Regions from separate parts of the Herbaspirillum sp. GCM10030257 genome, predicted to be linked through region 1. Evidence: predicted binding sites of a transcription regulator. Region 1 holds the regulator's gene; the other holds the start of a gene.

The links. Region 1 encodes NrdR, which represses ribonucleotide reductase genes. Its sites were predicted from a motif close to CACNANATNTNGTG; they were not measured.
Region 2: the regulator NrdR is predicted to act here: its motif matches at 6,581-6,594, upstream of ACFQUU_RS13810 (ribonucleoside-diphosphate reductase subunit alpha).

The regions. Positions count from the first base shown of each region.
Region 1 is NZ_JBHTDH010000003.1:437,661-448,374, reverse strand. It holds gene ybgF (tol-pal system protein YbgF) at 1-98, opposite strand, end outside; gene pal (peptidoglycan-associated lipoprotein Pal) at 102-629, opposite strand; gene tolB (Tol-Pal system beta propeller repeat protein TolB) at 671-1,936, opposite strand; gene tolA (cell envelope integrity protein TolA) at 1,943-2,950, opposite strand; gene ACFQUU_RS06770 (ExbD/TolR family protein) at 2,956-3,393, opposite strand; gene tolQ (protein TolQ) at 3,393-4,091, opposite strand; gene ybgC (tol-pal system-associated acyl-CoA thioesterase) at 4,172-4,612, opposite strand; gene ACFQUU_RS06755 (SDR family NAD(P)-dependent oxidoreductase) at 4,664-5,410, opposite strand; ZMP/ZTP riboswitch at 5,547-5,660, shown strand; gene glyA (serine hydroxymethyltransferase) at 5,757-7,001, shown strand; gene nrdR (transcriptional regulator NrdR) at 7,233-7,703, shown strand; gene pilV (type IV pilus modification protein PilV) at 7,821-8,402, shown strand; gene ACFQUU_RS06735 (PilW family protein) at 8,399-9,364, shown strand; gene ACFQUU_RS06730 (PilX N-terminal domain-containing pilus assembly protein) at 9,361-10,011, shown strand; gene ACFQUU_RS06725 (pilus assembly protein) at 10,012-10,714, shown strand, end outside.
Region 2 is NZ_JBHTDH010000008.1:925-11,638, forward strand. It holds gene ACFQUU_RS13790 (DUF167 domain-containing protein) at 1-281, opposite strand, end outside; gene ACFQUU_RS13795 (YggT family protein) at 281-823, opposite strand; gene ACFQUU_RS13800 (histone H1-like DNA-binding protein) at 922-1,527, opposite strand; gene ACFQUU_RS13805 (ribonucleotide-diphosphate reductase subunit beta) at 2,061-3,263, opposite strand; gene ACFQUU_RS13810 (ribonucleoside-diphosphate reductase subunit alpha) at 3,397-6,315, opposite strand; gene ampD (1,6-anhydro-N-acetylmuramyl-L-alanine amidase AmpD) at 6,707-7,300, opposite strand; gene ACFQUU_RS13820 (sigma-54-dependent transcriptional regulator) at 7,297-8,823, opposite strand; gene ACFQUU_RS13825 (nitrogen regulation protein NR(II)) at 8,874-10,562, opposite strand; gene ACFQUU_RS13830 (PP0621 family protein) at 10,599-10,714, opposite strand, start outside.

The DNA of each region.
Region 1 (10,714 bases):
TCCTCGTCTTCAAACAGTGCCGCCTGCGATTGCAGAGGGATTAATGCGCTTGCGGCCAGTGCAGCCGCAGCAAGTGTCGATCGAAAGAAGGTCTTCATGTTTTATTGATAGGCCAGATCAGCGCGGCGGTTTTCTGCCCACGCGGCTTCATCGCTGCCAGTTGCTTTCGGCTTTTCCTTGCCGAAGGAAACAGCTTCCATTTGCGAATCAGGGACGCCCAGCAGGGACAGGGATTTGCGAACGGCTTCTGCACGCTTTTGACCGAGTGCCAGGTTGTATTCACGGCCACCACGCTCATCGGTATTGCCCTGGATGACAATCTTGCGACCCTTGTTGGCGGTCAGGTATTTGGCATGCGCGTCCACGACCGGCTTGAACTCATCCTTTACGATGTAGCTGTCGTAGTCGAAGTACACGCTGCGCTTGGCCAGGATGCCTTTCGGATCGTTGAGCGGGTCGGTCGACCCAGTGTTCACGGTGCTGATGGCACGGGAATCGGCGGTAGCCGGAACCGTGGTGCCCGAACGCTCTTCGATCTTGGCGTTGTCATCCAGCTTGACGGAAGAACCGCAAGCTGTAAGCGCCAGCGCGCTGGAAAGAAGAAGAGCGAGAGTTGTGGTAGTGCGCATTAAAAAATTCCTCCTGAGTGAATATTGCTTCGAACCATCTATTATTTCATGAACGGGCCCCAAGTGGGCTCCCTGATATCGCCCGCCCGCGTGGTCAGGCTATGCCTGACGCGGCCATCAACTGAAACCACGGCAAGCGAGCCGCGTCCGGTTGCATACATGATGTATTTGCCATTCGGCGAAAAACTCGGCGACTCGTCCTTGGCCGAGTCCGACAGGCGTAGTTCCTGGCCGCTTGACAGATCGAGCGCGTACAACTGGAACCGGCCTTCACGGCGGGAAATGTAAGCGATCGACTTGCCATCGGGCGCGACACGCGGGCTGATGTTGTAGCTGCCGTTGAAGGTGACACGTTGCGCTTCGCCGCCGTTGGCGCTCATGCGATAGATTTGCGGACCGCCACTGCGGTCGCTGGTGAAGTAAATATACTGGCCATCCGCCGAGAACTGGGGCTCGGTTTCGATGCCGTTGGAGTTGGTCAGCTGGCGTAGGTTGGAGCCGTCGGCATTGACTACATACACCTGGGTATAACCACTACGCGACAGAGCGAGGGCGAGCTTTGAACCATCCGGCGACCAGGATGGCGCCGAATTGTTGCCACGGTGATTGGCCACGACGGTACGCTGGCGCGAGGTCAGGTCCTGCACATAAACCACTGGCTTTTTCGCCTCGAACGAGACGTATGCTACCTTGGTGCCATCGGGTGACCAGGAAGGGGAAATGATGGGCTCGTTGGAGCGCAAAGCGACTTGCGTACCTTCGCCGTCGGCATCCGCCACTTCCAATCGATATTCATTACCGGCCTTGGTGACGTAAGCGATACGTGTCGAGAACGCGCCCCGTACACCGATCAGTTTTTCGTAAATATCGTCAGCGATCTTGTGGGATGCGACCCGCAAGCGATCGGGTCCGGCAACCTGGCCAAAGCCGGACAGGCTGGTTGATTTGACCGTATCCAGCAAGCGATAGCGTACGTCGTAACGGCCATCGGCAAGACGCTGCACGCTGCCAACTACGAGTGCGTCGGCGCCCCTGGATTTCCATTCTCCAAAGTTGATTTGTGTCGTCTCCGACATGGAGTTGCCGGTGTCGATGATCTTGAAATAACCACTGCGTGCAAGATCGGCCTTGATGATGGCGGTGATCTGTTGAGGTGCGATGGTCTCGTCAGCAAAGCCTGCAATGGCAACGGGAATCTGTGTCGCACCAACGCCGGAGGTTTCGACGCGCAACTGCGCCTGTGCGAACGTGGCTGTGAAGCCGACGGCAAGAATCACAAACGTGCGCGAAAAAAGATTTTTTATCATGGTCGCTTACTGGTCTTTGGGTTTATGGTGGCCTATGAATGTAGACGGCACGCTGCCCGACGAGTCTTTCGGGTAAGGCTGAGAGCGCTCAATCGCGCGAGCGACAGCTTCATCGAAACCCGGCACGCCGGAGGAGCGCAGCTTGCGCAAGCCGGCTACCGAGCCGTCGGGAAGCAAGCGCACTTCGTATTCTACAGGGGGGTTGCCCTGCAAGCTCTCCGGGACAATAAAGCTGATGTTGGATCGGATCTTAGCGGCGATACGCTGGCTATACGCGCCGTCGGCCCGGCCACCTTGTGCCTTGGGTGCGTCGCCTGAGCCGCCTGCACCGGTGATGCGGCGCATATCTTCTTCACGCATTTTCTGCGCGAGCTTGGCGTCCGCTTCTTCCTGCTGGCGTTTTTTCTCAACGAGTTTCTTTTCGGCCTCGGCCTTCGCTGCTTTTTCCTTTTCCAGGCGCTTGGCTTCTTCCGCCTTGGCCTTAGCGATTTTTTCTTTTTCTTCCTGCTCGCGCTTTTCCTGTTCGCGTTTCTTTTCCTTTGCCAGTTCTTCGTCCCGGCGCTTCTTTTCAAGAGCGAGCTTCTCGTCCTGTTGTTTCTTTTCCAACGCGAGTTTTTCTTTCCGCTCTTCTTCCTTGCGCTCTTCCTCTTCGCGGCGCTTTTTCTCTTCGATCTTGCGCTTCTTTTCCTGTTCGAGCGCGATATCAGGTTTGGCTACCGGGGGCTCTTCGATCTTGGGCTTGGGCGGTTCCGGCGCAGCGACCTTGGGTACCGGCTGTGGCTCGGGTTTCGGCTCAGGTTTGGGTTCCGGTGCTTTTACCGGTTCGGGCACGGGCGCGGCTTCGCGCGGTTGGGGACTCCAGATTTCAGCTTCAATCGTAGTCGGGGTTTCATTCTGCCAACGCACACCGATCCACAGGAACACCAGCAGAGCCAGATGCACCAGTGCGGCCAGGATCAGTGCGCGCCAGCGACCGCGCTCCTGTGGAACGGTGTACGGGGCGGAATCAGTCATTGCATTCATTGCTTGGTTGCCAACCCCACGCGAGTGATGCCCAGCTTCTTCGCCTCGGAAATGATCTGGATCACTTCGTCGTACTTGATGTCCTTGTCGCCGGAGATCATGACAGGCATGTCGGGATTCGCTTCATGCATGGCACGCAGCTTCTGGATCAGGCCACTGCGACCGCCTACCTTTTCGGCCTGGCTGGCGCTCTTTTGACCGATGATGCCGATAGTCGCAGTGGTATCTGGTTTGAGTGAAATCTGGATGTATTCCGTCGGCGGCAGCGACGATTTCGCTGCGGTTGGCAGATTGATCACGCCGGGATTGGTCATCGGTGTAGCCACCATGAAAATCACCAGCAGCACCAGCATCACGTCGATGTAGGGAACGACGTTGATTTCGGATTTGAACTTGCGGCTACGCCCACCGCGCATCGTGCTGTTGCCTGCCATTAGCGAACCTGACGTTGCAAGATATTGGAGAATTCTTCGATAAAGCTTTCGAAGCGGATCGCGAGACGGTCGATGTCATGCGAATAGCGGTTGTAGGCAACCACGGCCGGAATCGCGGCGAACAAGCCGATGGCGGTCGCTATCAGCGCTTCGGCAATACCCGGTGCGACTGATGCCAGCGTCGCCTGCTGTACATTTGCCAGTCCGCGGAATGCGTTCATGATACCCCACACCGTACCGAACAGGCCGACATACGGGGATACGGAACCGACTGATGCGAGAAAGGCAAGATGCGATTCCAATGCATCCATTTCACGCTGGTAAGCCGCACGCATGGCGCGGCGTGCTCCGTCGATCATGCTACCCTGATCAATCTGGCCCTTGCCTGCGAAAATCGCCTTGCCCTTGATGAATTCGCCCATGCCGGATTCAAAGATACGCTCCAAGGCGCCGCTCTTGCCGTTGCGTCGACGGTTCGACGTTGCTTCTTCATACAAGGCATTCAGGTTCCCGCCCGACCAGAATGCGCGCTCGAATTCCTCGGTCTGTACCTGCGCACTTTTGATCGCGAACATTTTGCGGAAAATGTAAGTCCAGCTCATGATCGAGACCAGCAATAGCAACGCCATGACGAGCTGGACGAGCACGGATGCATTACTGATCAGGGAAATAAACGAAAGGTCTTGTGTGACGCTCATTGGATTCTTTTAACGTAATTGCAAATTCTAACCATGCAAGGACATTGCCCACCTTGGCGGGCAATGTCCTTGCATGGGATTTAAGCTCTGCCGCTATTGCTTTTATATATACGGCCCAGCACTTCGTCGGGAATGGGCATTGGCCGAAAGCTTTCGGTATGTACGCAGCCGACCCGAATCTTACCCTTGGTCAGCAATTTTTTCTCGGCGCCATTCATTCGCCACGCTTCTTGCGCGAATTCCACTGAAGCGCGGCCCAGCCTTTCGACCACGACCGTGAGTTTCAGTTCATCATCTAATTTCGCCGGGGCATGATAATCCACGGCCGTGCTTCTGACGACAAACATTACATGATGTTTCTCGGCTAACAATTGTTGGCCGATGCCATGGGTCCGTAGCCACTCGGTACGCGCACGCTCGAAGAATTTGAGGTAATTGGCATAGAAGACGACACCGCCAGTATCTGTATCTTCATAGTAGACGCGGACAGGCCAGGAAAAATCGGAAGATGGATTATCCATTACATTGCGCTTCCAAGGCCGGAGACAAATTGGCGATATGAACAGTCAGCATTACATGTTGCGCTTGATATTTAACGGGCTGAAGCCCTGACAGGTCGGCATCATTTCAATGTAATTAATATTGATATGGGCCGGCAGTGTGGCGATCCAGTAGGCGGAGTCGGCAATGTCGGCCGCAGTCAGAGGTACGGTACCTTCGTACACCTTTGCCGCCGCCGCATCGTCCTTGAGACGCACATTGGAAAATTCCGTGCCGCCGCACAGCCCCGGGGCAATATTCGTGGCGCGTACACCCGTGCCGATCAGGTCAGCTCGCAGGTTCAGGGTGAAATGGTCAACAAATGCCTTGCTCGCGCCGTATACGTTGCCGCCAGGATAGGAATAGGCACCTGCCGTAGAGCCAATATTGATTACTGTACCGCGTCCGCGTGCCACCATGCCCGGCAGGATTGCGTGGGTCATTGTGACCAAACCTTTGCAATTGGTGTCGATCATGGTCTCCCAGTCTTCCAGCGAGGCTTTCTGAGCAGGCTCGGTCCCGAGCGCAAGGCCGGCATTGTTGACCAGTACATCGATGTCTTTCCAGTCCTGTGGCAGATCGTCGATTGCCTGCGTAATCGACACCTTGCTGGTGACGTCCATTTCGATCGGGAGCAGGGACGCGCCAAGTTCGGCGGCAATCTTGTCAAGTCGGTCGCGGCGACGGCCGGTTGCGATGACCTGGTGGCCATGTTTGGCGAATTTGCGTGCCATTTCTTCCCCGAAGCCTGAAGTTGCCCCGGTAATCAGCACGATCATGGTATTTCCTTCTCTGCAAAAACGTTACGTTGGCAAAATTGTAGCCGAAAGGTGAACGTCCAATTCCAATTCGGGGAAAAAGGTTTGCTAGCGATCCTTGCCACATTTGAGACGCTACTTTACAATTTAGGTCCATTTCGTCTCACGTAACTGGCGAATGCCGGGCGCGCAGCTAGTCGCGATTCGGCTAAAAGGTGGAAATCCACCGGGGAACGTGGGATATCAATAGCCGTTCGCCTGGGCAGCCCAAATGGAATGCACGACTGAGGCTGCCTGTCTTCTTTCTATTGGCCCCTCATTCGATTTCGGCAAACCCACTTTGCATCCTTAATCGATTGGAGTTTTCATGTTCACAAAAGACCATACCATTGCCAAAGTCGACCCCGAACTTTGGTCCGCCATCCAGCAGGAAAACGCGCGCCAGCAAGATCATATCGAACTGATCGCGTCCGAGAACTACACATCACCCGCTGTGATGGAAGCTCAGGGCTCCCAGCTGACCAACAAGTACGCCGAAGGCTATCCGGGCAAGCGTTACTACGGTGGCTGCGAATTCGTCGACATCGCCGAAACGCTGGCGATCAATCGTCTGAAGGAGTTGTTTGGTGCTGAAGCGGCAAACGTGCAGCCAAATTCCGGCTCGCAGGCAAACCAGGGCGTGTTTTTCGCGATGCTGAAGCCGGGTGACACCATCATGGGCATGTCGCTGGCCGAAGGTGGTCACCTCACGCACGGCATGGCGCTGAACATGTCCGGCAAATGGTTCAACGTGGTCTCCTACGGTCTCAATGAGAAGGAAGAGATTGATTATGAAGCAATGGAGCGCCTCGCACGGGAGAAGAAGCCGAAGATGATCATTGCCGGCGCATCTGCTTATGCGTTGCGTATCGACTTCGAGCGTTTCGCAAAGATCGCTAAGGAGGTCGGTGCTTATTTCATGGTCGATATGGCGCACTACGCTGGCCTGATCGCTGCCGGCGTGTACCCTAATCCGGTCCCGCACGCCGACTTCGTGACCTCGACAACGCACAAGTCCCTGCGCGGTCCGCGCGGCGGCGTCATTCTGATGAAGGCCGAGCACGAGAAGGCCATTAATTCCGCGATCTTCCCAGGTATCCAGGGCGGCCCGCTGATGCACGTCATCGCTGGCAAGGCGGTCGCATTCAAGGAAGCGTTGTCGCCTGAGTTCAAGGCTTACCAGGAACAAGTCGTCAAGAACGCTGATGCGCTGGCGAAAGCGCTGATCGCACGTGGCTTGCGTATTGTGTCCGGCCGCACTGAATCGCATGTGATGCTGGTCGATTTGCGCGCCAAGAAGATTACCGGTAAGGAAGCTGAAGCTATCCTTGGTTCGGCACACATGACCTGCAACAAGAATGCGATTCCAAACGATCCGGAAAAACCATTTGTCACCTCCGGCATCCGTCTCGGCAGTCCGGCGATGACGACACGTGGCTTCAAGGAAGCCGAGGCGACCAAGGTCGGTAATCTGATCGCTGACGTACTCGACAATCCGCACGATGCCGCAACGATCGAGCGCGTGAAGGCGGAAGTCAGGAAGTTGACCGAAGCGTTCCCGGTTTACGGTTAAATTCCGATGACCGGTTCCGGCCCTGAATTGCAATCAGGGCCCGGACCGGTATGACTGGCCATAATCGTTTCGCACATGAGGCCGGTCGCCCAGTCTGCTGCTAACGTGTTCTAATGGTGGTGGTAGCAGGGCCGGCACGCCGGGCGCTTTCCATTGCTGAGTTGATAATTTTGTATGCGATACTAGCGGCTACGATTTCCGAATACGTTAGCACTCTTCACCACAGCCGCCATGAAATGTCCCTTCTGTCAGCATGAAGACACCCAAGTCATCGACACTCGCGTGTCCGAGGAAGGGGATACCATACGCCGGCGACGCCGTTGCGCTCACTGCGATAAACGCTTCACTACCTATGAACGCATCGAATTGTCGATGCCGGTCATCGTCAAGAAAAATGGCAGCCGTACCGATTTCGACCCCGCCAAACTCCGCGCCAGTCTGATGCTGGCTCTTCGCAAGCGGCCTGTCTCTGCCGAGGCAGTCGATGCAGCAATTCACCGTATCGAAGAGAAACTTCTGTCTAGTGGCTCCCGCGAAGTGGTGTCCGGTCACATTGGCGAACTTGTCATGCGCGAACTCAAGCGTCTAGACAAGATTGCCTATATTCGTTTTGCTTCCGTTTATAAAAGCTTCGAAGATGTGGCTGAGTTTCAGGACGCCATCGCCGAAGTCGGTCCTGAACGCAAAACCCCCTCCAAGTAAACATTTTGCTGCCGCTTCCAGCGCATCTTGCCGCTAAAAATATTGCCATATATATAATTATCAAATATATAATATTGTCTTTCGGGAAGTAACAATTCATGGCAAGGAGGGGGCGGGATGGTGAGACAGAAGCATATAGTTGGCTTCTCGTTGATTGAGGTATTGGTCGCGGTACTGGTTCTCGCGTTGGGCGTGATCGGCGCGGCCGGTATGCAGTTGACCGCCATGCGTACCGGTCATCAGTCCGGCCTGCAAACGATGGCAGTTCAGTTCGCTGCCGAACTTGCCGACAAAATGCGCGCCAATGACGGGCAGATGAAGAAGAACGATGCAGACAATCCCTTTATCGGCATAAGTTTCCGGCATTCAGTCGAGGGCACCCCGACCACACCCTCCAAGTTGTGCTACAGCGCGAGTTGCGATAGCCGTGAACTTGCGGATTTCGATATCTACGAATGGAAGAAGCGCCTCGCTGCGACGCTGCCGGACGCGCGTGCTGTCGTATGTCGCGATGCGCAGCCTTGGGATGACGCACAGCATTCGCTCACATGGGAATGCCAGGGAGGTGCTGGCGCAGGTGCGTCAGTTGTCATCAAAGTCGGGTGGCAGGCAAAAAATCCAGATGGCACGCTGGTCAGAAACGCTTCCAAGGAATTCCCGCCTACCGTGGCATTCACTGTGGAACCCTATATTCAATGAGGGCAACTCGATTGCATGCGCTCGGCCCGCAATGTCGCGACGCCGGTCGACAACAAGGCCTGACCTTAATTGAGCTCATGATCTCCATTACGCTTGGATTGCTGGTTGTCATGGCGGCGACGGCATTGCTGTTGTCCGCAAAATCGGGCTATATCGCCCAGGATGACGATGCGCGCATGGATGACACTGGCCGTTACGCGGTTGAACTGATGACGCGCGCTGTTCGACAGGCCGCCTATGTCAACTGGGATCGGCAGGAGGCACCTGCGGTAGTCAGGCCGGAAATGAGCCCAAGCCTGGAGGGCCTTGATGCTCACCGACTGAAGTCCAATACACCCGGCATGACATCAGCGCTTGCGGCGGCGGTAAATGGCAGCGATATATTGTCTGTCCAGTTTTTTGGAGCCACGGATGGCGCTGTCGTCAATTGCGCCGGCTTTCCCATCCCTAACCAGGAGCGCAGCGCCAGCATCTTCTATGTGGCGGAAGATTCGATCGGTGAGCCTCAGTTGTACTGCAAGTACCAGGGAGACAGCAGCTGGAGGGCGGAAGGCGTCGCACGCGGGGTTGAAGCGCTTCAGGTGTTGTATGGGGTGGATATCGATGAGGACGGGCTACCCAACAAGATGCTGAATGCGGCTGCAATCAATGCACTCGATTCCGCGATGGCAGCCGGAGACATAAGTGACGCCGCACGCAATGCCAAAACATTCTGGAAGAAAATATCAACTGTGCGCATCGCCGTGCTGGTCCGCGGCACCAATAACTCACGTGTCCAAGCAGGTAAAACTAAAACGGTCTACGACTTGTTCGGTGACGAATATTCAAGCATGCATGCGTCGAATGACAAGGGTACACATCTGAGCGAAACCGATTTTCCCAAGAGCGTCAGGCAACGGCCGCGCAAAGTCTATACGGCGACGGTGCAACTGCGTAACCAGGCATCAGGCAGCGGCGAATGAGGGCAACGGACCTGAGCTTAGCGGCGCTGTGCCGTTACAGCGACTACATTACTAATCCACGGGAGCAGGGGGCTTCACTCGTCGTCGCCCTGATGATGCTGGTGGTGACGATGCTGCTTGGTATTTCTGCTGCACAGATTGCCCTGCAAGGCGAAAAGATTTCCCGCAATGACCGTGACAGACAGGTGGCGCTGCAAGCGGCGGAGGCAGCGCTCATGGATGCCGAGCTTGACATCGAAAGTTCGCCGGATGCCGCCAAATCACGTAGCGCCTTGTTCGCGTCGGACAATATTCTGGCGTTCCCCGAGGCCGGATGTGGCTCCGGCCTGGGCAGTACCAACCTCGGACTTTGCGCCGTTGCAGCAGAGACAGCGACTCCCATGTGGCAGAGCGTCGACTTCCTAAACGATTCCAGTGACGCTAGTTCAGTCCCCTATGGCCGCTTTACCGGCTATGTCTTCCCATCAGGTAAGGGAGCGCTGCCTGCAAAACTTCCCCGATACATCATTGAGCCGATGATGTTTTCTTACAAAGGGCATGGGGCCGAGAAGCCGGAAGTGTTCTTTCGCGTCACCGCAATCGGATTCGGCATGCGAGAAACCACGCAGGTGGTCTTGCAGACCTTTTACAGAAAGGCTGGTAAATAGATGGCCAGGGTAATCTCACTGGACACAGGTGCAATCACGATGCGCTGTGCACTGGGAATCGTATTAACGGCAATTGCCGTTGATACCGTCGCTGCGAATCCAGAGGTCAAGATGGCTAGTGGGCCTCTGTTCAATGGCCGCGCAAATATTCATCCCAATCTGCTGCTCAGCCTGTCAGTGGAGTTCCCCACGGTAGGTGTCGCCTACCGCGGAGACAAAGGAACTTATAACCGTACATTCGAGTACGTGGGTTATTTCAATCCGAAAAAATGTTATCAATACAAGGGCAGCAAGCGTAATCCAGGAAACGACCCGGATACCTACTACGAAGACCAGTACTTCATCCCCGACAAGAATGCCGACGCCTTGCATGAGTGCGGCAATGCCACCTTTAGTGGCAACTTCATGAATTGGGCAGCATCTTCAGCGATCGACATGGTGCGTTACGCGCTGACCGGCGGTGACCGAATTCTCGATACGGACCAGCAAACCATATTGCAGCGCGCCGTACTACGGGATAGCCCGGAAACCAATTTCTACGCACACAACACCTATTTTCCACGGCGTACGCTAACCATGGGCGGCAATGCCAGTGCGCCCGGGATGGTAACTCCGTTCGATGTCAAGACCTTGTACATCGTCTCCTGCCGCAACCGTATCCTGTTCAGCGAAGTGAGCAGTGGAACGGTGGACAGCAAGGACG
Region 2 (10,714 bases), on a different contig from region 1:
AGCAGACGCTGCACTTCTTCTGGCGTTACGCCGACAAGTTCCACACTCTTGCGCCGACTGGTGTGTCCATGCGTGATCGTGACGCGATTTTTTGGGCAACCCAGCGTGTCGGCGAGATGCTTCACCAGCGCATCATTTGCCTTGCCCTCGATCGGCTGCGCTTGCAACCGGATCTTCAGGGCATCAAGATGTACGCCAACGACTTCACTTTTCTTCGCATTGGGCTGAACCTGCACGGTGATGCGCACACCGCCGGGCATCGGGGCGCACCACTCTTTCATCAGGCCAGCGAAGTGATGAGGGTGGTAACCAGCATCAGGGCGATACGCAGCAGGATCAGCGCAACCAGTGGACTGAGGTCGACATTGCCGATCAACGGTACCACGCGACGCAGCGGCCGCAGCAAGGGGTCGTTGAGCGCACGGATGAAGGGCGCCAGGGGTGCATGCGGATTGACCCAGCTAAATATGGCTTCAATGATCAGCAGGCCCATGAAGCCATAGAAGATCCACTCAAAGAACCGAATTAGTGACAGCACGACCAGGAAATCGACCGAGAAACGCGAGACGATGGCGAGATCGATCGCGACAGCCAGGACAATGACAAGAATGGCGCCGATCAGGCTGGCCCAGTCGTAGCCGCCGACACCAGGGAGAATACGGCGCATTGGCCGCACGAACCAGTCGGTAAGTTGAAAAATGAATTGGCCCAGCGAATTTGGTGGGCGTACGCGCACCACCTGCATCCAGAATCGGAGCAACAGGACGCCACCCAATATGCCTGCAATGGCATCGACAATCAAAGTAAGAATGCTAGTCAGCACTATCTGGTCTCCACATGAAAAAAGCCCGTTGTGCGGCCGAGGGCCACGCAACGGGCATTTTGCCTGAACTTAATCAGGCCTGCGAGCAAGCTCAGCTATTACGGACGTGTGCCGGTCGGAAACGGCCATGCCGCTGCCGGATTCAACACTGTCTTTACCGCAGGTGCAGCGGCAGGCTTGGCAGCGGATTTCTTCGCAGCGGCCTTTTTCGGAGCAGCCTTCTTGGGTGCTGCAGCTTTTTTCGCAGCAGGCTTGGCGGCGGCTTTCTTAGGAGCTGCAGCTTTTTTGGCTGTAGTCTTCTTCGCAGCGGCTTTCTTAGGAGCTGCTGCTTTCTTGGCTACGGTCTTTTTCGCTGCGGCTTTCTTAGGAGCTGCTGCCTTCTTGGCTACCGGCTTCTTTGCTGCTGCTTTTTTAGGAGCTGCAGCTTTCTTGGCTACAGTCTTTTTCGCTGCGGCTTTCTTAGGAGCTGCTGCCTTCTTGGCTACCGGCTTCTTTGCTGCTGCTTTTTTAGGAGCTGCAGCTTTCTTGGCTACTGGCTTCTTTGCTGCTGCTTTCTTAGGAGCTGCGGCCTTCTTAGCTACCGGCTTCTTCGCTGCTGCTGCCTTCTTTGGAGCTGCTGCTTTCTTAGCTGCAGGCTTCTTTGCTGCTGCCGGCTTCTTTGCCGAGGCTGCTTTTTTCGCAGCCGCTTTCTTTGCTGTTGCCATTTGTTTCTCCTTCACGTGATGGAAAATTCAAACTACGAGGTTGTAAACCCGCCTGCCCCATCGCGATGGGTCATGCGGATTATTCATCGGCGCAAGCAAGCTTCTGCTTGCGCTAATGAATTCGGCACCAGCTGAACTGCTGCATCACCTCATTCATGCAGCACTTCAGCCTTTTTCAACTACGCCTCTCTTCTGAAAATCACGCCGCGCGTCGGTCGTGACGGAGGACTTCTATCGCGCGCAAAGGGCGTCGCGATTGCCGTAGCCAAAAAAAACGCCGGCAACAAAGCCGGCGCAGGAATACTCTTTCACAAAAACCAACAGGTTTTTCAGGGAAAAAGCCGCCTTTCCCGACAGCGTCGGGTTCAGCGGCGATAACAGAGATGATCTGGTCGTTCGTCTACTGTCCATTAACTTAGGTGATAGTCCTTCAGGTTTTCAGCCACCGGCCACCTCATGGTCTTATTCCGGTCAACTGCTTTGTCTCCGACCGCCCGCTCATTTCGAGACGGGCTTATTCTTTCTGTTCTTGCTTATTCCCAGTTCAGTGCACCACCGGTCTGGTATTCGATCACACGAGTCTCGAAGAAGTTGCGTTCTTTTTTCAGATCGATCATCTCGCTCATCCACGGGAAAGGATTTTCTTCCTGCGGGAACATCGGATCAAGACCGATCTGTTGCGCGCGTCGATTTGCGATGAATCGCAGGTACCCTTTAAACATCGGCGCATTCAAACCAAGCACTCCACGCGGCATTGTATCCTCTGCGTAGCGATATTCCAACTCCACAGCGCGCAAAAACAACGATTTAATCTCTTCACGGAATTCTGCAGTCCACAAATGCGGATTCTCGAGCTTGATTGTATTGATCAGATCGATCCCGAAGTTGCAGTGCATCGACTCATCGCGCAGGATGTATTGATACTGCTCAGCTGCACCCATCATCTTGTTCTGACGACCGAGCGCGAGGATCTGCGTGAAGCCGACATAGAAGAACAAGCCTTCCATCAGGCATGCAAACACGATCAGCGAGCGCAGCAGCGTCTGGTCTGCTTCTACGGTACCGGTCTTGAATTCAGGATTGGTGAGCACGTCGATGAAGGGGATCAGGAATTCATCCTTGTCGCGGATCGATGCAACCTCATGGTAGGCATTGAAGATCTCGCCTTCATCCAGGCCCAACGATTCCACGATGTACTGATAAGCGTGGGTATGAATTGCCTCCTCGAATGCCTGGCGCAGCAGGTACTGGCGGCACTCGGGCGCCGTAATGTGGCGGTAGGTGCCCAGCACGATGTTGTTGGCGGCCAGCGAGTCGGCAGTGACGAAGAAGCCGAGGTTGCGCTTGACCAGGCGACGCTCGTCCTCGGTCAGGCCGTTCGGGTTCTTCCACAGCTCGATGTCGCGCTGCATGTTGATCTCTTGCGGCATCCAGTGGTTGGCGCAACCGGCCAGGTACTTGTCCCATGCCCATTTGTATTTGAACGGAACGAGCTGATTGACGTCAGTCTGGCCGTTGATGATGCGCTTGTCCGCAGCGTTCACGCGGCGCGACTCCTCGGCGGCGGTTGGCTTGGCGACCAGGGCCGGATTCATCGGGGTATTGGTGAGCTGCGCATTCATTTGCGCATTGGGGGACAGTGCATGCGATGCCGACGAGGACGCCGGCGCCAGCGCCGGTTGCGGAGCCTGAGCGGGTCTTGCGACTGGAGTTACTTCGTCATCCCAACTAAGCATGGTCGATCTTCCTTACAGGTATTGTAGTTGTACTTGTGTGTTGTTCAAGCGCGGTTTTTGCGCGGCACTTTCAAGCCGGCGGCGATCCGTGGTCGCCGACCGGCTTTTGCTTCGGGTCTTCAGGTCCCGAATGTTACTGGCAGGCTTCGCATTCTTCAAAGCCCGGGTCGCCCGGACGCAGCATGCAAGCAGGACCTGCGAGCTCTTCGGTCGCCGCGGACGCTGTCGCGACCGGTGCGGACGACATGCCGCTGTTCATGCTGCCGCTAGCGGATACCGCATTCAACGCACCTGCCTTGGTGGTCGACTTCTCGGCGTGTGTCGCGCCGATGGTGCGCAGGTAGTACGTGGTCTTCAGGCCACGCAACCATGCAAGCTTGTAGGTTTCGTCGAGTTTCTTGCCCGAGGCGCCGGCCATGTAGATGTTCAGCGATTGCGCCTGGTCAATCCATTTCTGGCGACGCGATGCGGCTTCGACCAGCCACTTCGGCTCGACCTCGAATGCGGTGGCGTAGATCTCGCGCAGGTCTTGCGGAATGCGGTCGATCTTGGCCAGGCTGCCGTCGAAGTACTTGAGATCGGCAACCATCACTTCATCCCACAGGCCGCGCGCCTTCAGGTCACGCACGAGGTGTTCGTTGATCTCGGTAAATTCACCGGACAGGTTCGACTTCACGTACAGGTTCTGATAAGTCGGCTCGATGCAGGCAGACACGTCGATGATATTCGAGATCGTTGCAGTCGGCGCGATTGCCACGCAGTTCGAATTGCGCATGCCATGTTCCTTGATGCGTGCACGCAGCGATGCCCAGTCCATGGTCTCGGTGGTGTCCACTTCGAGGTACCCGCCGCGCTCTTCGGCCAGCAGTTTCAGGGAGTCTTGCGGCAGGATGCCACGATCCCACAACGAGCCACGGTAGGAACTGTAACGGCCGCGCTCTTCCGCCAGTTCGGTCGATGCCCAGTAAGCGTAGTAGCAGACGGCTTCCATCGAACGGTCAGCAAATTCAACCGCATCCATCGAGGCGTACGGAATGCGCATCATGTGCAGGCAATCCTGGAAACCCATGATTCCCATGCCGACCGGACGGTGGCGCAGGTTGGAATCACGTGCCTTCTTGACTGCGTAATAGTTGATATCGATCACGTTATCGAGCATGCGCATCGCGGTGCGGATGGTCTTTTGCAGCTTGACGTGATCCAGCTTGCCGTCCTTCATGTGGGCCGGCATGTTGACCGAACCGAGGTTACAGACCGCGATTTCGGACTCGTTGGTGTTAAGCGTGATCTCGGTGCACAGGTTGGAACTGTGAACGACGCCAACATGCTGCTGCGGGGAACGGATGTTGCATGGGTCCTTGAATGTGATCCATGGGTGGCCGGTCTCGAACAGCATCGACAGCATCTTGCGCCACAGGTCGAGCGCCTGAACCTTCTTGAACAACTTCAGTTCGCCGCGGGCAGCCTTGGCTTCGTAGCCGGTGTAGGCTTCTTCAAAGGCCTTACCAAACTTTTCATGCAGGTCAGGCACATCCGACGGCGAGAACAGGGTCCACTCGCCCTTTTCCATCACGCGCTTCATGAACATGTCGGGAATCCAGTTCGCGGTGTTCATGTCGTGTGTACGGCGGCGATCATCGCCAGTGTTCTTGCGCAGATCGAGGAATTCCTCGATATCCATGTGCCAGGTTTCCAGGTAGGCACAGACTGCGCCCTTGCGCTTTCCACCCTGGTTGACGGCGACGGCGGTGTCGTTCACGACTTTCAGGAAGGGAACCACACCCTGCGATTTGCCGTTGGTGCCCTTGATATGGGCGCCGAGTGCACGCACCGGCGTCCAGTCATTGCCCAGGCCGCCAGCGAATTTAGCCAGCAGCGCGTTTTCCTTGATGGCTTCGTAGATCCCGTCGAGATCGTCGGCAACCGTGGTCAGGTAGCAGGACGACAGTTGCGAGCGCTGTGTACCGGAATTGAACAGGGTTGGTGTCGAGCTCATGAAATCGAAGGACGACAGCAGGTTGTAGAACTCGATCGCGCGGGCTTCGCGGTTGATCTCGTTCAGTGCCAGGCCCATCGCGACACGCATGTAGAAAGCCTGTGGCATTTCGATGCGGGTGCCTTCGATATGCAGGAAGTAGCGGTCGTACAGAGTCTGCAGGCCGAGGTAGCCGAATTGCAGGTCGCGGTCGGGTTGCAGTGCATCAGCCAGTTTCTTCAGGTCGAACTGGGCCAGCTTGGTATCGAGCAGGTCGGCTTCGATTCCCTTCTTGATGTATTTCGGGAAGTATTCGACGTAATGTGCAGCGGCATCGGCTTGTGCAACTTCCTGACCGAACACTTCCTTACGGATGGTGTGCATGAGCAGGCGAGCGGTCACGCGGCTATAGGCCGGGTCCTTTTCCATCAGCGCGCGGGCAGCCAGGATGGCGGACTTGTGCAGTTCCTCGACCGGCACGCCGTCGTACAGGTTCTTGACCGTTTCAGCCAGGATCGCTTCCGCGTCAACATGCTTTTCGAGGCCGACGCAGGCAGCGGTGATCAGGTCGCGGACCTGGTTGAGATCGAGCGGACGACGCTGACCATCTTCGGTGACATGCAATTGCGGTGCGTCGGTCGGCTTGGCGGCTTGCTGCTGCGCACGTTCTTCCATCCGCTTGGCGCGGTACAGCACGTAGGCACGGGCCACATCATGTTCGCCCGAGCGCATCAACGCCAGTTCAACCTGGTCCTGTACGTCTTCGATATGGAAGGTGCCGCCTGCCGGCTGGCGACGCACCAATGCCGAGACCACGCCGTTCGTCAGCTGTTCGACCAGTTCACGCACGCGCGCCGATGCCGCGCCCTGCCCGCCGTTCACGGCGAGGAAAGCCTTGGTCATGGCGATCGAAATCTTGGACGGCTCGAAGCCGACGACCGCACCGTTGCGGCGAATGACTTTGTAGTCGCCGAGGTTGACGTTCATGTTGGCTGTGGAAGCGGAGGTAGGAGCATGCGGAGGGATCAGACCGAATTCGGCGGTGGATTTTTGATTGATTTCTTGATTTGCGAGCATCTTGCCTCCTGACGTAACGCGACAGCCGTGCAGCTGTTGTCTATGGTTATTGATTTAGAACACCCCATGCGGGCAGCGTTCACGTATTCGTGCAAACCATGCATTTATGGCGCGAACGAGTCTCTGCCTGACATCTGGCATCGTTCCGCACGGCTTGCATTTAATGGGGAGAGCTGTTCACTGCCCACCCGCTACATAACAACTATTACGCTAATGAACTACTTGAACAGCCCTGTAAGGGACTCACAGCACCCGTTAGAGCAACTACTACATCTAGTGGTTCCCGCTGTGATTGAGACTAATTCTAGTGGCTGGCCTAGGATGTTGCAATATCTTTTTTATGGGATGCACAACAAATTTCCTGCGTAAACAGGGTTGACTTTTCCTCGCTTCAAGCTGGAAAACGCAGATTCGATTGTGTGATGGAAACGCACTTGTTTCGAATCAAGGACTTGCGGAAACGGTCCCAGTCGAAGTGCGGACCGGGATCGGTTTTACGTCCGGGCGCAATATGTTCATGTCCCGCAACGGCGGTTAACGGATAACGAGCCTCAAGCGCAGAGGTCAGGTCAGCCAGTGCATCGTACTGCGCATCCTCAAAGGGATCGAAGTCCGTGCCCTCCAGCTCGATTCCAATCGAGAAATCGTTGCAGCGCTCACGGCCGCAAAAGTTGGACGCGCCGGCATGCCATGCGCGATCGTTCGCCGACACAAATTGCATGACATGCCCATCGCGCCGGATCAGGAAGTGCGCCGACACCCGCAACGCCCGCAATTGATCGAAGTACGGATGCGCATCGCAGTCGAGCCGGTTACCGAACAGATCGGCGATATAGGGTCCGCCAAACTGGCTCGGCGGCAGGCTGATATTGTGGATCACGAGCAGGTCCACCACGGTACCGGGTGCTCGTGGATCGAAGTTGGGTGAAGGCTGGCGCTCCACGCCGGAAGACCAGCCGTCGGCATCAATCTGGAATCGGTTCATGATTCGGGTTCGTGGATGGACAGGCGCTGCATGCGATAGCGTAGCTGGCGGAAGCTGATGCCCAGGAGTTCGGCGGCCTGGGTCCGGTTGAAATGCGTTTTGGCGAGCGCGCGACAGATCACTTCACGCTCGACCTGGTCGAGATAGTCGGGAAGCGACGCAGGCAAGTCGTTACCGGATTGGGCCGTACACACATCATCGTTGCTCCCCTCCGCGGTGTCGGCCACGTCCATTTTCGGCCCCACAGGCACCGGCGGCACCGGCGGCACCGGCAACGGTGCCGGTGGAATCAAGACAGGTTCGGGCTGTCCCGACAAAGACGCGGCGGCTGTGGCGGGGCGCACGCTCGCTGAAGCTCCCGGACCGGTCTGCTTCAGTGCCAGGTCTTCCACCTCGATGGCACTGTCGTTGGCGAATGCCATCGCGCGCTCCAGTACGTTCTCGAGTTCTCGCACATTGCCGGGAAATGAATAGGCACGCAAGGCATTCAGTGCGGCGGGACTCAATACCGCAGGCGTACCGCCAAGTGCCAGGCGCGCAAGAATGGCATCGGAGAGCAAGCCGATATCGTCGAGCCGTTCACGCAATGGCGGCAAGCGCAGCTCGATGACATTGAGCCGGTAAAACAAGTCCTGACGGAATCTTCCCTGCTCCACGCATTCGGCCAGATTCTGGTGCGTCGCGCTGATGATACGCACGTCAACCGGCTCTTCGACCGTGGCGCCGACCTTGCGCACCCGGCGTTCCTGGATGGCGCGCAGCAGTTTTACCTGCATGGCGAGTGGCAGGTCGGCGACTTCGTCGAGCATCAGCGTGCCGCCGTTCGCAGCCTGGAAAAAACCGTCGCGATCGTCGGTTGCACCGGTAAAGGCGCCTTTGCGGTAGCCAAAAAACTCGGCTTCCATCAGCGCCTCCGGAATAGCACCGCAATTGACGGCGATGAAAGGCTTGTCGGCCCGGGCGCTGTGCGCATGGATATCGCGTGCCGCCAATTCCTTGCCGCTGCCCGATTCGCCGGTGATTGACACCGGCGCCATGCTGCGCGCAAGGCGCACAATCTGCGCACGCAAGTCGCGCATGACGACGGACTGGCCGACCAGACAGGAATCGCCTCCCGTCGCGGAGACGCCCGATGCAGAACCACCGGCCTCGGTCGTATGGATCCGCAACGCCGACCGCACCATCTGGCGCAACTGATCGAGCGCGACCGGCTTGGTCAGATAATCGAACGCACCCGCTTTTAAGGCGGAAACGGCATTGTCCGTGCTGCCGAAAGCAGTGATCACGGCAATCGGTGTGTTCTTATATAGAGAGGCGACTTCGCGCACCAGTTCAATGCCCAGTCCATCGGGCAGGCGCATGTCGGTCAGGACCAGGGCATACTCGGTTTGCTGCAAAAGCCGGCGTGCCGCGTCCAAACAGTCGGCGCAATCGACATCCAGCCCCATTTTAATCAGCGTGATCTCTAGCAGTTCACGCAGGTCAGCTTCATCATCGACAACCAGGATACGGGGTGCTGTCATGGATAATATTCATATCAATCATTGGTGTGCCAGGCGCTGTACCCGGCACGCTATACGGCGAAGGTAATCACAAAACGTCCGCTCGGCTCGTCGCGGCCATCACCGGAGAGATCCATCCGGTATTCATAATCGAGCATCGCACCATTGTTGAGGCACAGTTCTCGGGCGACATATAGCCCCAGTCCGGTCCCCTTGCTGGACGTAGTGTAAAACGGTTCGAACAGATGCGCCCTCACTTCGGGCGTGATGGCCGGCCCATCGTCCTGCACATGCAACTCGAAACGCTCGGAAGTCGGCGACACCGCCAGCAGACGTATACTCCCAGACCGTCCGCTGGCGTAGCGCAGTGCGTTGGTTAACAGATTCATGACTACCTCGCGCAAATGCAGCGGGTCGAACCAAACCCGGGCGTTGTCCATCGGACCGACGGCAATCATGTCGGGCGCAAGTTTGTGGGTTTCCCGCAGTTCGAGCACCGCTTCCGACAGGAAGGGCGCCAACTGCAGCGGCTCGGCCTGCGTATGCGCCTTGCGAGACAGTTTCAGAATGTCTTCAATCATGCGATTCAGTCGGACCACATTGTCGCTGACGATATTGAGCAGACGCTTTTCGGTCGGCTGGACCAGGTCTTCGCTCAGCAGGGAAGCCGCATGGGAGATCGCCGACAGGGGGTTCCTCACTTCGTGAGCGATGCTCGCGGTCAGACGGCCCATCGATGCCAGTTTGAGTTGCTGCGCCTGGTTTTCGATTTCGCTGACGTCCTGCAGGAAAATCACGGTACGGTCATTGCTGAGACCGGCACTCTTCACCGAAGCAAAGCGCAATTTCAGATGTGTATGCAGGTCGCGCCGACGATCGCGCGTCAACATTGGCCGCGTCACTCCCATATCGTCGCCCGGCTTCACCCTGACATAAGTGGACGATCCGTCATCTGCTGTGCGGCCAACGGCGGCTTGCTGCCATGCAAAGAAGGCATCGGCGATCGGTGTCAGGGTCTCGCGGTCGGTCAGTTTGTAGCGTGGTTGACCATATGCAACCGACATGCCCAGCATGCGTTCGGCAGCGGGATTACCGGCGAAAACTTCCGTGTCGTCACCAACCACGAGAATCCCATCGTTCATGTCCGCGATCACCAGGCGATTGATTGCCTCCTGTAATTGCAGGTCCCTGCCTCGCTGTGCCGCAAGGTCTTCCTGCTTGATCAGCTTGGCCGCAAGGCGGTTGATGACAAAGATCGCGGCGAAAAATGCAGCGCCGTAGAGGCCCGCCTGAGAAGGCGAGGTATCCACCATTGAATACAGTAACTGGTACAGGCTTTCGCCCAGCAGGATCAGCGTGACGATGGAGACAAAGAACAGCGCCGGCACCAGCGGCGCCAGGACCGCCGCACCGGACAATGGAAACAGGTAAAGAATCGCCAGGCCGCTGCGCGCGCCACCGGCGGCAATGTACAAAATCGAAATCGCACTAATGTCGACCACCAGTTGCGCCAGTAGTTGCAACATGAAGCGCCGCTGTACATAGATGGAGAGCGATCCGAAACCGAAGGCGAGCACAAGATAGAGCAGGCAGGTTTGCCATTCGGCATAGCCATTGCCGACCTGCGATTCGCGGAATGCGTTGATGCCGAAATAGACAAGCAGCACCACCGTGATCACAACACGCGTCGCACAGAAGGTTTGCAGGGTGCGCCAAAAGGTTTCGCGGCTTTCCCGCCGCTGCAGTACGGTGCCCATCATCGGCTCGCCGACATGCGTGTTGCCATTGCCCGCAAGTCAACGACCGGCATGTCGCAACCGGTGTTCTTCGCTGCAAAAAATCATGCCGTGCGGACCTGCCAGCGCTTCGGATGCCGGCAGGTGAAGACCGCATTCCGCGCACTGTATCATCG